3 regions of the Geobacillus sp. DSP4a genome follow, and region 1 is predicted to be linked to each of the others. Evidence: predicted binding sites of a transcription regulator. Region 1 holds the regulator's gene; each other region holds the start of a gene.
The links. The regulator Rex, encoded in region 1, represses fermentation and respiration genes when NADH is low (regulators of the CRP and FNR family bind a similar motif). The targets are predictions, from matches to a motif close to TTGTGAAATATTTCACAA.
Positions count from the first base shown of each region.

Region 2: a site for Rex is predicted at 1,466-1,483, ahead of nsrR (nitric oxide-sensing transcriptional repressor NsrR). Genes of this name have one in related genera too.
Region 3: a site for Rex is predicted at 2,291-2,308, ahead of ETC02_RS05800 (cytochrome ubiquinol oxidase subunit I). Genes of this name have one in related genera too.

Region 1 covers NZ_SDLD01000045.1:4,225-8,578, forward strand. The annotation lists gene ETC02_RS13865 (ABC-F family ATP-binding cassette domain-containing protein) at 1-1,657, opposite strand, end outside; gene moaC (cyclic pyranopterin monophosphate synthase MoaC) at 1,753-2,241, shown strand; gene ETC02_RS13875 (redox-sensing transcriptional repressor Rex) at 2,257-2,898, shown strand; gene tatA (twin-arginine translocase TatA/TatE family subunit) at 2,916-3,068, shown strand; gene tatC (twin-arginine translocase subunit TatC) at 3,089-3,838, shown strand; gene ETC02_RS13890 (YdiK family protein) at 3,903-4,082, opposite strand; gene ETC02_RS13895 (CPBP family intramembrane glutamic endopeptidase) at 4,079-4,354, opposite strand, start outside.
Region 2 covers NZ_SDLD01000067.1:470-4,823, forward strand. The annotation lists gene speE (polyamine aminopropyltransferase) at 1-555, opposite strand, end outside; gene ETC02_RS15550 (hypothetical protein) at 613-792, opposite strand; gene nsrR (nitric oxide-sensing transcriptional repressor NsrR) at 954-1,400, opposite strand; gene hmpA (NO-inducible flavohemoprotein) at 1,573-2,808, shown strand; gene ETC02_RS15565 (hypothetical protein) at 2,888-3,070, shown strand; gene purU (formyltetrahydrofolate deformylase) at 3,021-3,923, shown strand; gene ETC02_RS15575 (replication termination protein) at 4,033-4,354, shown strand, end outside.
Region 3 covers NZ_SDLD01000011.1:25,474-29,827, forward strand. The annotation lists gene ETC02_RS05785 (hypothetical protein) at 1-29, shown strand, start outside; gene ETC02_RS05790 (DedA family protein) at 59-664, opposite strand; gene ETC02_RS05795 (SpoVR family protein) at 824-2,245, shown strand; gene ETC02_RS05800 (cytochrome ubiquinol oxidase subunit I) at 2,531-3,877, shown strand; gene ETC02_RS05805 (cytochrome d ubiquinol oxidase subunit II) at 3,874-4,354, shown strand, end outside.

The DNA of each region.
Region 1 (4,354 bases):
CGGGTGGGTGGGAGTCCAGGCGCGCCAATTCGCGCATTTCTTCTTTTTTCGCCACGTAATAGTCATAGTCTCCTAAATATTCGACAAGCCCATCACCCGAGAGTTCAAACAGCTTTGTCGCGATGCGATTAATGAAATAGCGGTCGTGGGAGACGAACAAGATCGTTCCCGGATAGTCGACAAGCGCCTGCTCGAGCATCTCTTTGCTGTCAAGGTCGAGATGGTTGGTCGGTTCATCCAACAAGAGAACGTTGGCTTTTTGCAGCATGAGTTTGGCGAGCGCCAGGCGTGCTTTCTCTCCGCCGCTTAAGGCGGAAACCGGTTTTAAGACGTCGTCGCCGGAAAACAAAAAGTTGCCGAGCACGGTGCGAATTTCTTTTTCGGTTTTGTCCGGGTAGGCGTCCCACAACTCGTCGAGCACTCGTTTGTTTGTCGACAGTTCCGCCTGGTTTTGGTCGTAATAGCCGATTTTCACATTTGCACCGTACCGGAGCTTTCCGGATTGGACTGGGAGCTTTCCGGCGATCGTCTTCAACAATGTCGACTTGCCGATGCCGTTTGGTCCGACCAAGGCGACACTCTCCCCCCGTGTGATGCGAAAGCTGATTTGGCGGATGACCGGTGCGCCTTCGCGATAGCCGGCGGTCAATTGCTCTGCGGTGAGCACCTCATGGCCGCTCGGCCGCTCAATCGCAAAAGAAAAAGAAGCTGATTTTTCATCTCCGGCCGGGCGTTCAAGCCGCTCCATTTTTTCGAGCTGCTTTCGCCGGCTTTGCGCCCGTTTCGTTGTCGAGGCGCGGGCGATGTTGCGCCGGATGAAGTCTTCGAGGCGGGCGATTTCCTCCTGTTGCTTTTCGTATCGTTTTAGCTCTTGTTCGTATTGCTCGGCCCGAAGCTCCAAATAGCGGCTGTAATTGCCGCTATACCGCTTAAGCGTCGCGTTGGACAGCTCGTACACTTCGGTGACGACTTTGTCCAAAAAGTAGCGGTCATGGGAAACGAGCAGAACGGCGCCGGGGTATGCCTGTAAATATTGCTCGAGCCATGTGAGCGTATCGAGGTCCAAATGGTTCGTCGGCTCGTCTAAAATGAGCAAGTCCGGCTTGGCCAACAGCAGTTTTCCAAGGGCGAGCCGCGTCCGCTGTCCGCCGCTTAGCGAGGAAACGGGCGTTGTTTGGTAATCGTATGACGAAAATTGCAGCCCGTGCAAAACAGAGCGGATGTCGGCTTCATACTGATAGCCCCCTTGTTCTTTGTATTGCTCTTGCAAGTTGTCATACGCTTGAAGCGTTTTTTCGTAGCGGGACGGATCGGCGAGCAGATCCGGGTCGCCAAGCTGGGCGCCGAGCTCTGCCAGCTGCGCTTCGATCGCCCGGAGCGACGCGAATACGTCCAGCATCTCGTCCCAAATGGAGCGTGACGAGTCGAGCCCGCTGTTTTGCGCCAAATAGCCGATTTTGATATGGCTTGGCTTGATGATTTCACCGCTGTCGGAAGAAAGTTCGCCGGCGATGATCTTCAGCAGCGTCGATTTGCCTGCGCCGTTGCGGCCGACAAGAGCAATGCGGGCGCGGGACTGTATTTCTAGTTTTATATTCGATAAAATAAGGTCAGCGCCAAAATATTTCGTGATTCCATTCACTTGCAAAATGATCATGTCCGTCACCTCGCGAATAGTTTAACGTAAGTCGCGAAAACGGTCAAAGACAGATAACGAAAAATGGTGTATAGTGATAAATGGAGGAGATTGTCTTGTCATCGTTTACGCATTTCAATGAACAAGGCCGGGCGAAAATGGTCGACATTACGAACAAGGAAGATACGATCAGGATAGCGGTGGCGAGAACGAGCGTCACCGTCAATGAAGAGATTTACGAAAAGATGACGAACAATGCCATTGAGAAAGGTGATGTGCTGGCGGTAGCCCAGGTGGCCGGGGTCATGGCGGCGAAAAAAACGGCCGATCTTATTCCGATGTGCCATCCGCTTATGTTAAAAGGCGTCGATATTGCCTTTGCTTGGGAAAAAGAGGCGGAAGCGTATAAACTTGTGATTACCGTGACGGTCAAAACGAAAGGGAGCACAGGAGTGGAGATGGAAGCGCTGACGGCGGCTTCGGTATGCGCATTGACTGTGTACGACATGTGCAAATCGCTCGATAAAGGAATGACGATCGGTCCAACGTATTTGGTCGAAAAAACGGGCGGGAAGTCCGGCCATTATCGACGGAAAACCGATTAGCTGGGGGATGAAACGATGAGCAACGAACAACCGAAAATCCCGCAGGCGACTGCCAAGCGTCTGCCGTTATACTATCGGTTTTTGAAAAATTTACATGCCTCAGGGAAGCAGCGCGTGTCCTCCGCTGAGCTGAGCGAGGCGGTGAAAGTCGATCCGGCAACAATTCGCCGCGACTTTTCGTATTTTGGCGCGCTTGGCAAAAAGGGATACGGGTATAATGTCAATTATTTGTTGTCGTTTTTCCGCCAGACGCTTGAAGAGGATGAGGTGACCGAAGTCGCCTTGTTTGGCGTCGGCAATTTAGGCACCGCCTTTTTAAACTACAACTTTTCGAAAAATAACAACACGAAAATTGTCATGGCGTTTGATGTCGATGAACGGAAGGTCGGAACGACAGTCGGCGGGGTGCCGGTCTATCATCTCGATGAGCTGGAGGAGCGGCTTCGCGGCGACATTCCGGTCGCGATTTTAACCGTGCCGGCCGCCGCGGCTCAAGCGCTGACTGACCGCCTTGTCGCGCAAGGAATTAAAGGCATTTTAAACTTTACTCCGGCGCGGCTGAACGTGCCAAACCATATTCGCGTCCATCATATCGATTTAGCCATTGAGCTGCAGTCGCTCGTCTATTTTTTGAAAAACTATCCATCGCCATCGTAAAAAGGAGAGAACAACACATGAAATATTTGTTGCTCGTTCTTGTCATTTTGTTGCTGTTTGGCACGAAAAAGCTGCCGGAGTTGGGGCGGTCGTTCGGCCAGTCGCTTCGCGAGTTTAAAGACGCCACAAAAGGGCTCGCTGATGACGAAGAAACAAAAACCGACCGATGACAAGGCAGGATGGGGAAACGATGAATGACAAAGAAATGTCCGTGTATGAACACCTCGGAGAGCTGCGGAAACGGCTGATCATCGTGCTTCTCTTTTTCGTTGCGGCGCTTGTAGCCAGCTTCTTTTTTGTCGATGACGTCATTGTGTATTTGCAGCACACTGCGGAAGCGAAACAGCTGACGATGAACGCGTTCCGCCTCACCGATCCGATTAAAGTGTATTTTCAGTTTGCCTTTGTCATCGCCGCTGTACTGACCGCTCCGGTGCTGCTCTATCAAATTTGGGCGTTTGTCAGTCCGGGGCTGTATGAAAAAGAGCGGAAAGCAACGCTCAGCTACATTCCAGCATCGATCATTCTATTTTTAGCCGGGGTTGGTTTTGCGTATTTCGTCTTGTTTCCATTTGTCGTCCGGTTTATGAATCAGCTGGCGGAACGGCTCGGCATTCAACAGATGATCGGCATTAACGAATATTTTCAGTTTTTGCTGCAGCTCGTGCTGCCGTTTGGCATCGTGTTTCAGCTGCCGATTGTTGTCCTGTTTTTCACCCGCTTAGGGCTTATTACGCCGCAGCTTCTTGTTCGCATCCGCAAGTATGCGTATTTGGCGCTGCTTATTTTAGCGGCCGCCATTACGCCGCCGGATGTGTTGTCGCAAGTGATCGTCATGATTCCACTGACGCTTTTGTATGAGGGGAGCATCTGGGTTGCCAAAATCGGCTATCGAAAGGCGCAATTAGCGGCGGAGGAAGGAAGCGGCGATCCATATTGAGGGCAGCATCAAGAGGACGGTTCATACGGCGCCAGGCAAAAACCCTCCCCAAATGGGGAGGGTTTTATTGTCTCGGTGTGAAGAACAAGCGAAAGGCGGTGCCGAAATCAAAAGCGGCCAGCGCCGCCAATGCGATGGTTGAGACGTTCCAAATCGTTTCATGAACGCTTTCGATCGCCAAATACGTAAACAGGAAGCCCAAGATGAAATACGGAACAGAAAACAGCCGCGGATGGCGCGTCATAGCCAAATCCTCCAAATGGCCAGCGGCAGTTCCGCTTGGCGCATCATGTTTTCCAATTCATCAGCCAACAAAATTTGAACGGCAACGACAAACGTGTTCATTGCTACATGGGCGAACATCGGCACGAAAATGCGTCCGGTTTTGGCGTATAAAAAGGCGAACACCATCCCCATGGATGTGTACAAAAGCAAATGCTCCGGCTCCATGTGGACGAGAGCGAACAGAAGCGAGCTGGCCAGCGCTGCCAACCAAAAGTTGTATTTTTCATAAAG
Region 2 (4,354 bases), on a different contig from region 1:
CGGTGAAAACAGCGCCTCAGCCGGGCCGACCGGGTCGGAGGAGTCGATCATGATGACGTCGTACTCGCGTTCCTTTCCGCGCACAAAGGCGACACCGTCGCCATAAATGAAGTGGACGCGCGGGTCGGACAAATTGCCGGAGACGGCCGGCAAATGTTCTTTGCACGCCCGGACGACCTTCTCATCAATTTCCACCATCTCGATCGCCTCGAGGCGGGCATACTTAGCCGTTTCTCTGGCTGCCCCGCAGTCTCCCCCTCCGATGATCAGCGCCCGTTTGGCTTCCGGATGAAACTGAAGCGGCACGTGCGAAATCATCTCATTATAAATATGGCCGTCAATCGAGGTCGTTTGCACGACGCCGTCCAGTACGAGCATGCGGCCAAAATCATACGAATCCAAAATCATGACATGCTGATACTCGGATGGCTCGGCAAAGATCACCTCTTTGATCCGGTAGCTAATTTTCAAATTGTCGCGGTCATCTTCGGTGAGCCAAAGCTCTCCGTTGCCCATATGCAAGTAAGGGGGTAAAGCGCTTCCTTCGTGTTTCATTGTGACCTCCTTTAGTCATGCAGATGTTTTCACACCTTTCTAATCTTAATATATTCTTCATCTTGTGGCAAACAAAGGGGTTTGCCGGCCGGTGCCGGACGTGTTCATCCCGCCGCCCATGTTCGACGACTGGTTGCGTTTTTCCGGCCGCTCCTCGTCTTGGCCGCCGCAGCCGGCACAAAGGCTGACCGCTAACGCGCAAATGGCGGCAAGCGGCATCATCCATCGTTTTCGCATCTTTTCCTCCTCCTTTCGTTTCCATCATAAACTGAGACGGCGGGCGACGACCACGACATCGTATGATTCCATCGTTCCGTCTCCCTTCATGCGGCGATGCTTGCTTATAGTGTGCCTGTTCGGCAAAAAATAACACTCCCCGGCACCCGGCCGGAGAGTGTCTATCGATCGCGCCGCTCCCCAAGCAAAGCACGAAGCGACGTACGGTTTTCAAGCAAATCAGCGAGCGTATACGCATCGAGCACACGCAAAAACGCTTCTAACGCCTCGCGAAGCGCAAAACGGAGCCGGCATGAAGGCGTCAGCACGCATTCATTACCGTGAGCGGCGAAGCACTCCACAAGCGACAAATTGTCTTCCGTCTCGCGAACGACCGCACCGATGACAATCTCCTCCGGCCGTTTCGCCAGGCGAATCCCGCCGTTGCGTCCGCGGATCGTTTCGATGTAGCCAAGCTTGCCGAGCTCATGGACGATTTTGCTTAAATGATGATCAGAGAGGGAAAACGCAGTGGAAATTTCTTTGATATTTGTTTTTTCGCCTTCATCGAGCGTTCCTAAAAACAGCAGCACACGCAACGCATATTCTGTATAGTTCGTCAGCTGCATGGTCATCCACAACCTTTAGACAAGATGGTTGCTTCCATTGTATCACACCTGTCTGTGCGAGGGAATTGTGAACAATTTATTAAAGATGTATTTGAAACGTTGCTTTTTCACTATGCGTATGATTGAATAAAACATGTATTTAAAATACATGTTTTATGCGAGGAGATGAAACATGGCTACGACAACGGCTTTGCACCCAAAAACGATTGAGATCGTCAAATCGACCGTACCGGTGTTGGAGCAGCACGGCGAACAGATTACCAAACGGTTTTACCAATTGATGTTTTCGAACCATCCAGAATTGTTGAATATTTTCAACCATGCCAACCAAAAACAAGGGCGGCAGCAACGCGCCTTGGCGGCAGCCGTGTACGCGGCAGCGCGCTATATCGATCAATTGGACGCCATTTTGCCGGTCGTGCGGCAAATCGGCCATAAACACCGGAGTTTAGGCATTAAACCGGAACAATACCCGATTGTCGGAAGGCACTTGCTGCTAGCGATCAAAGACGTGCTCGGCGACGCTGCCACTGATGACGTGATAACGGCTTGGGCGGCAGCGTATGAAGCCATTGCCGCTGTTTTCATTCAAGTCGAGAAGGAGCTCTACGATGAAGCTGCGGCCAAGCACGGCGGCTGGCGTGACTTTCGCCGATTTGTCGTCGTGAAAAAGGTGAAAGAAAGCGGCGTCATTACTTCGTTTTATTTGGAGCCGGAAGACGGCAAGGCCATCAGTGATTATTTGCCGGGTCAATACGTGAGCGTCAAACTGTCGATTCCGGGCGAGACGTATACGCATATTCGCCAATACAGCTTATCGGATGCACCTGGAAAAGGGTATTACCGCATCAGTGTCAAACGGGAAGCAGCTACAGCGGAAAAACCGGCCGGCATCGTGTCGAACTATTTGCATGACCACATTCACGAAGGCGATGTCGTCGAGTTAAGCGCTCCAGCCGGCGACTTTACGCTTGATCTCACCAAAGAAACGCCGGTCGTCTTTATCAGCGGCGGCGTCGGCATCACTCCGCTTTTAAGCATGGCGAATACATTGGCCATCCGTCAGCCGAATCGTCCGGTGACGTTTCTTCAAGCTGCCCTAAACGGCCGCGTGCAAGCCTTTGACGAAGAGTTGCGGGCATTGGCCAAACGCCCGTCGTTTGCCTACCATCTCTGTTACGAATCGCCGTCTGAAGACGACCGCCGTCATCCGCATTTCGGCAAAGAAGGACGGATCGACCTTGCTTGGATGAAAACGGTCATTCCGACTCGCGACGCTGACTTTTATTTCTGCGGCCCGGTGCCATTTATGAAAACGGTCTACCGCGCCTTAGCAGAGTGGGGCGTGCCAGAAGAACGCATCCATTACGAATTTTTCGGCCCGGCCGGCGATTTGACGAAAGACTGATCACGGGCAGATCAAAGGGTGTCTCCTACATAACGAGACACCCTTTGATCTGCCATTTTACTCGAGGGGAGATGTTCTTTTGAATATCGCCCCTTCCGCCGCAGGGGCAAAGGCGGCTTTTCTTGCAAAAAAGATGGACCGTGCAGTTGGCAAGCGGATGATTTTTTTGTATGATGAAAACCAAACGACGGAAAGAAAAGGGAGAGAACAACATGACGACATTTCGCCAACATCGCTGGCAATCATTTTTGCAAGGCTATGAAGATCGCGCCCGCCTGCTCATTTCCTGTCCGGATCGTCCAGGTATTGTCGCCGCGGTCACGTCCTTCTTGTATGAGCAAGGCGCCAATATCGTCGAATCGAGCCAATACTCGACCGATCCGAAAGGGGGGACGTTCTTCCTCCGTTTGGAGTTTGACTGCCCGAACATCACGGAACGAAAAGACCAGATCGAAGCGGCGTTCGCCCCGATCGCTGCTGAATTTCAGATGCGTTGGCAGCTTCGGCTGCACAACGACATTCGGCGAATCGCGATTTTTGTCTCCAAAGCCGAGCATTGTCTGCTTGAACTTCTTTGGCAATGGCAGGCGGGAGAGCTGATCGCCGACATCGCCCTTGTCATCAGCAACCACCCCGACTTGCGCGAGACGGTCGAGTCGTTTGGCATCCCGTATGTGCATATTCCGGTGACGAAAGAAACGAAAGCGGACGCCGAAGCCGAACAAATCCGTCTGCTTCGTGACTATCAGATCGACACGATCGTGCTTGCCCGCTACATGCAAATTTTGTCGCCGGCGTTTGTCGCTGAATTCCCGGGACGGATCATCAACATCCACCACTCATTTTTGCCCGCCTTTATTGGCGCGCGTCCGTATGAGCGGGCGTATGAGCGCGGCGTCAAATTGATCGGCGCCACATCGCACTACGTCACCGACGATTTGGATGAAGGGCCGATCATCGAGCAAGACGTCGCCCGCGTGGACCACCGCCACCATCCCGACGATTTAAAGCGGATCGGCCGCCTGATCGAAAAAACCGTGCTCGCCCGGGCGCTCAAATGGCATTTGGAAGACCGGGTCATCATCCACGGAAACAAAACGATCGTGTTTTATTGAACCCAAGCGGGAGAGGATTTTTCCTTTCCCGCATGGTATAATGAAGATAAGCAGGATTTGGCCGCCCAAAGAGCGAAATTTCATCCGTAGGGAAGGAGGGAAAAAGCCTATGGGAGAAAAACGGACGCCCAGCGGTTTTCTGTTAAAACAACGTGCGTTTTTAAAACTGTATTTAATCACGTTAACGGAACAAGAACGGTTGTATGGACTGAAGCTGCTTGATGTGCTGCGCCAAGAGTTTAAACCGTTCGGCTACCAGCCGAACCATTCCGAAGTGTACAAAGCGCTCCACGATTTGATTGAAGACGGCATTTTAAAGCAAGTCAAGCAGAAAAAAGAAGGCATGAAGTACCAAGAAGTTGTGTACTACCGCTTCGCGGAAGGGGGGCAGGAAAAGGCGAAATTGTACAAACGCCAACTGAAAGCGGAGC
Region 3 (4,354 bases), on a different contig from region 1:
ACCATCGCGGCCCGCGCGAGAACGTATAGCGTGCATCGAGAAATGGAAAACACCGGGATTACCCCGGTGTTTTCCGCTTTTGTTGCATGTACCAATAAAGGATGGCGAAACCAAGAGCGACCAAAAAGACTGGAAATAAGAATGGACGGTAGGCATGGATGTACTGCTTGACGGCCATCCAGCGGCTTTCAAAATAGGCGCCGATCGTCAAAAAGACAGCGACCCACACCATCGCCCCGCTGTAGGCAAACAAGGCAAACTTTCTCCAACGGTAGGCGTTCATGCCGGCCCAAAAGGCGGCGAGATGCCGAACGCCGGGGATGAAATAACAAATGAACAATACCGCTGGGCCGAGCTTCGAAAAAAGCGCTTTCGTTTGCTCGAGCCGTTTTTCTGTAAGATGGAGCTTGGGACCGAATTTATGCAAAAACGGCAGCCCGAGCGTAATCCCTAGCATATAGCTGAGCGAGATGCCAATGATGGCTCCAAGCCAGCAGGAAAGAAAAGCGAGCGGATACGAAAACGCCCCCGTTGAAACGCGGTAACCGGCATATGTCAACAGCAGCTCGTCGGGGATCGGCAGCCCAACAATGCCGAGCATCAGCGCAACCATAATGCCGATGTAGCCGAAGTGTTCGATAAGATAATGCAAATAGTGCTGCAAATGACCACCACGCTTTGCCGCGATTTCTTGTATATGACCATTATAAGCCAACGGTCCACAAATGAAAATGGGGCGCTGCGCGTTCATGCCAAACGATGGAACGTATCAAAACGCCGTTTCCCTCATACATTGTGATAAGAGGAAAAAGGGGGGAGATGGATGCGGCAGGACGAGCTGAAAGAGCTGGAACGAGCGATTGCGGAGATTACAGAAATCGCAGAAGGATTTGGGTTGGACTTTTACCCGATGCGCTATGAGATTTGCCCGGCTGACATTATTTATACATTTGGCGCTTATGGGATGCCGACGCGATTTTCCCACTGGAGCTTTGGGAAACAGTTTTACAAAATGAAGCTTCACTATGATTTAGGGTTAAGCAAAATTTACGAGCTCATCATCAATTCGGACCCTTGCTACGCGTTTTTGCTCGATACGAATACGCTCATCCAAAATAAGCTGATCGTCGCCCATGTGTTGGCCCACAGCGACTTTTTCAAAAACAACGTCCGCTTCAGCAACACGAAGCGGGAGATGGTGGAAAGCATGGCGGCGACAGCAGAGCGGATCAAACATTATGAGCACCAATACGGAAAATGGGAAGTGGAAAAATTTTTGGATGCCGTCTTGGCCATTCAGGAGCATATCGATCCGTCGCTGTTGCGGCCAAAGTTGTCATGGACGTGGGAGGATACAGAGGTGTATGAGGAAGAAGCCCCGCCTAAGACATCCACGCCATATGACGATTTATGGACGCTCGATGAGCGAAACAAACCGAAAGAGCCGCCGCGGAAAAAGCGCCGCAAGTTTCCGCCGCAGCCGGAAAAAGACGTTTTGCTGTTTATCGAAGAATACAGCCGTGAACTCGAGGACTGGCAGCGCGACATTTTGACGATGATGCGCGAGGAAATGCTCTATTTTTGGCCGCAGCTGGAGACGAAAATCATGAACGAAGGCTGGGCGACGTATTGGCATCAGCGCATTTTGCGCGAGATGGATTTGACGAGCGATGAGGCGATTGAATTTGCGAAACTGAACGCCAACGTCGTGCAACCGTCGCGCACTGGCATCAATCCGTATTATTTAGGACTGAAAATTTTTGAAGACATTGAAGAGCGGTGGAACAACCCGACTGAGGAGATGAAAAAATACGGCGTCAAGCCGGGGGCGGGGAGGGCGAAAATTTTTGAAGTGCGCGAACTCGAATCCGACATTTCGTTTTTGCGCAACTATTTAACGAAAGAGCTCGTTATGCGCGAAGATATGTATTTGTTCCAAAAACAGGGGAAAGAATATAAAATCGTCGACAAAAACTGGGATCATATCCGCGACCAACTCGTCAGCATGCGGGTGAACGGCGGATTCCCGTATATCACGGTCAATGACGGCGATTATATGCGCAACGGAGAGTTGTATTTGAAGCATTGGTATGAAGGAATCGAACTCGATCTGAAGTATTTAGAAAAAGTGCTCCCATACATTTATCAGTTGTGGGGCCGTCCGGTCCATATGGAGACGGTCGTCGAGGAAAAGCCGATGTTGTTTACGTATGACGGGAAAACGGTGCATCGGAAATATTTATAACATGAGGGCAGGGATCTCCTGCTTTTTTTGTTTGTCACGATGAATATGTGAAAAATGACACAAATTATTCGAAATCATGCCGGATAGCGTCCCCGATTTTATGAAATAATATGAAGTGGATAATTTGTGATGGTTGTCACAAATTCTTCACCACTGTTTGTTCGCTCGGGGGGATGGATATGTGGAAGCGGCATGAAAAAACGCTTGTGTTCGTTAGCTTTGCTGTTGCGGCTGTTGTCTTGCTTTCCTTGATTGGTCGCTTGTTTTCATAAGGGGGGATGAATCGTGAACGGTTACGATCCGGTGCTGCTTAGCCGTATTTTGACGGGATTGACGCTGACGGTCCACATCATTTATGCCACGATCGGCGTCGGGATTCCACTGATGATCGCCATTGCCCAGTGGGTTGGGATTCGCAAAAATGATATGCATTACATCTTACTCGCTCGCCGCTGGACGCGCGGTTTTGTCATCACCGTAGCGGTCGGCGTGGTGACAGGAACAGCGATCGGCTTGCAGCTGTCGCTTTTATGGCCGAACTTTATGCAGCTGGCTGGCCAAGTGATCAGCTTGCCGCTGTTCATGGAGACGTTCGCCTTCTTTTTTGAAGCCATTTTCCTCGGCATTTATTTGTATACATGGGATCGGTTCGAAAATCAGAAAAAACATTTGCTTTTGCTTATCCCGGTGGCAATTGGGTCTTCAGCATCAGCCATGTTTATTACGATGGTGAACGCGTTTATGAATACGCCGCAAGGGTTTGAATTTAAAAACGGCGAGCTTGTCAACATCGATCCAATCGCGGCTATGTTCAACCCAGCGATGCCGACGAAAGTCGCCCATGTGCTAGCGACTTCGTATATGACGTCAGCATTCGTGCTTGCTTCGATCGCCGCTTGGCATTTATGGAAAGGCAATCGTCACATTTATCATCGCAAGGCACTTCATTTAATGATGAAAACAGCTTTTATTTTTTCGGTAGCCAGTGCATTGATTGGCGACTTATCGGGCAAATTTTTAGCCGAATACCAGCCAGAAAAGCTGGCGGCCGCTGAATGGCATTTTGAAACGAGCTCCCACGCGCCCCTCGTGTTGTTTGGCATGCTGACAGAGGATGGCGAGGTGAAGTATGCCATTAAAATCCCATATGCGTTAAGCATTTTGGCGCACAACCACCCGGGGGCGGTTGTGACCGGGCTGAACGAATTTCCGGAAGATGAACGCCCACCACTGTACATTCATTACTTATTCGATGTGATGGTCACGATCGGGGTGTTTTTAATGGTTGTCGCAGCCGCGTATTGGCTCGGATCGATTTTCCGCTGGAAGTGGACGGCGAAAAAGTGGTTTTTTGGACTGTTGGTGGCGGGAGGGCCGCTGGCGATGGCTGCGATTGAGGCGGGATGGTACTTAGCGGAAGTCGGGCGGCAGCCGTGGATTTTGCGTGGCTATATGAAAACGGCGGAAGGAGCGACATCGTCGGCGCATGTGGATACGATGCTTGTGTTGTTTTGCCTTTTGTATATGGTGTTAGTAATTGCGAGCGCAATAGTGCTCATCCGTATGTTCCGCCGCAACCCGGTTGAACGGGAGCTGGCAGAGCGGGCCAATAATGGGGAGGTGGCGCCATGACGCTCGAAGTCATTGGCATTTCGGTGTTATGGCTGTTTTTGTTCGGGTACATTATCGTTGCCTCGATTGATTTCGGGGCTGGGTTTTTCAGCGCCTATAGCCATTGGGCAAACAAACAGCATATTTTGCACCGCATCATTCAGCGCTATCTGTCGCCGGTATGGGAAGTGACAAACGTCTTTCTCGTCTTTTTCTTTGTCGGGATCGTCGGATTCTTTCCGAAGACGGCGTATTATTATGGCTCAGTGCTGCTTGTTCCGGCCAGCATTTCGATTGTTTTGCTCGCCATTCGCGGCTCGTACTATGCGTTTCACACCTACGGGGGAACGGAGCGGAACTGGTATTTGCTCGTTTACGGGCTGACAGGCTTGTTGATTCCCGCCTCGCTGTCGATCGTCTTGACGATTTCGGAAGGCGGATTTGTCGAGAGGCGCGGAGAGGCCGTTGCGCTGGATTACGGGAAACTGTTTGCAAGCC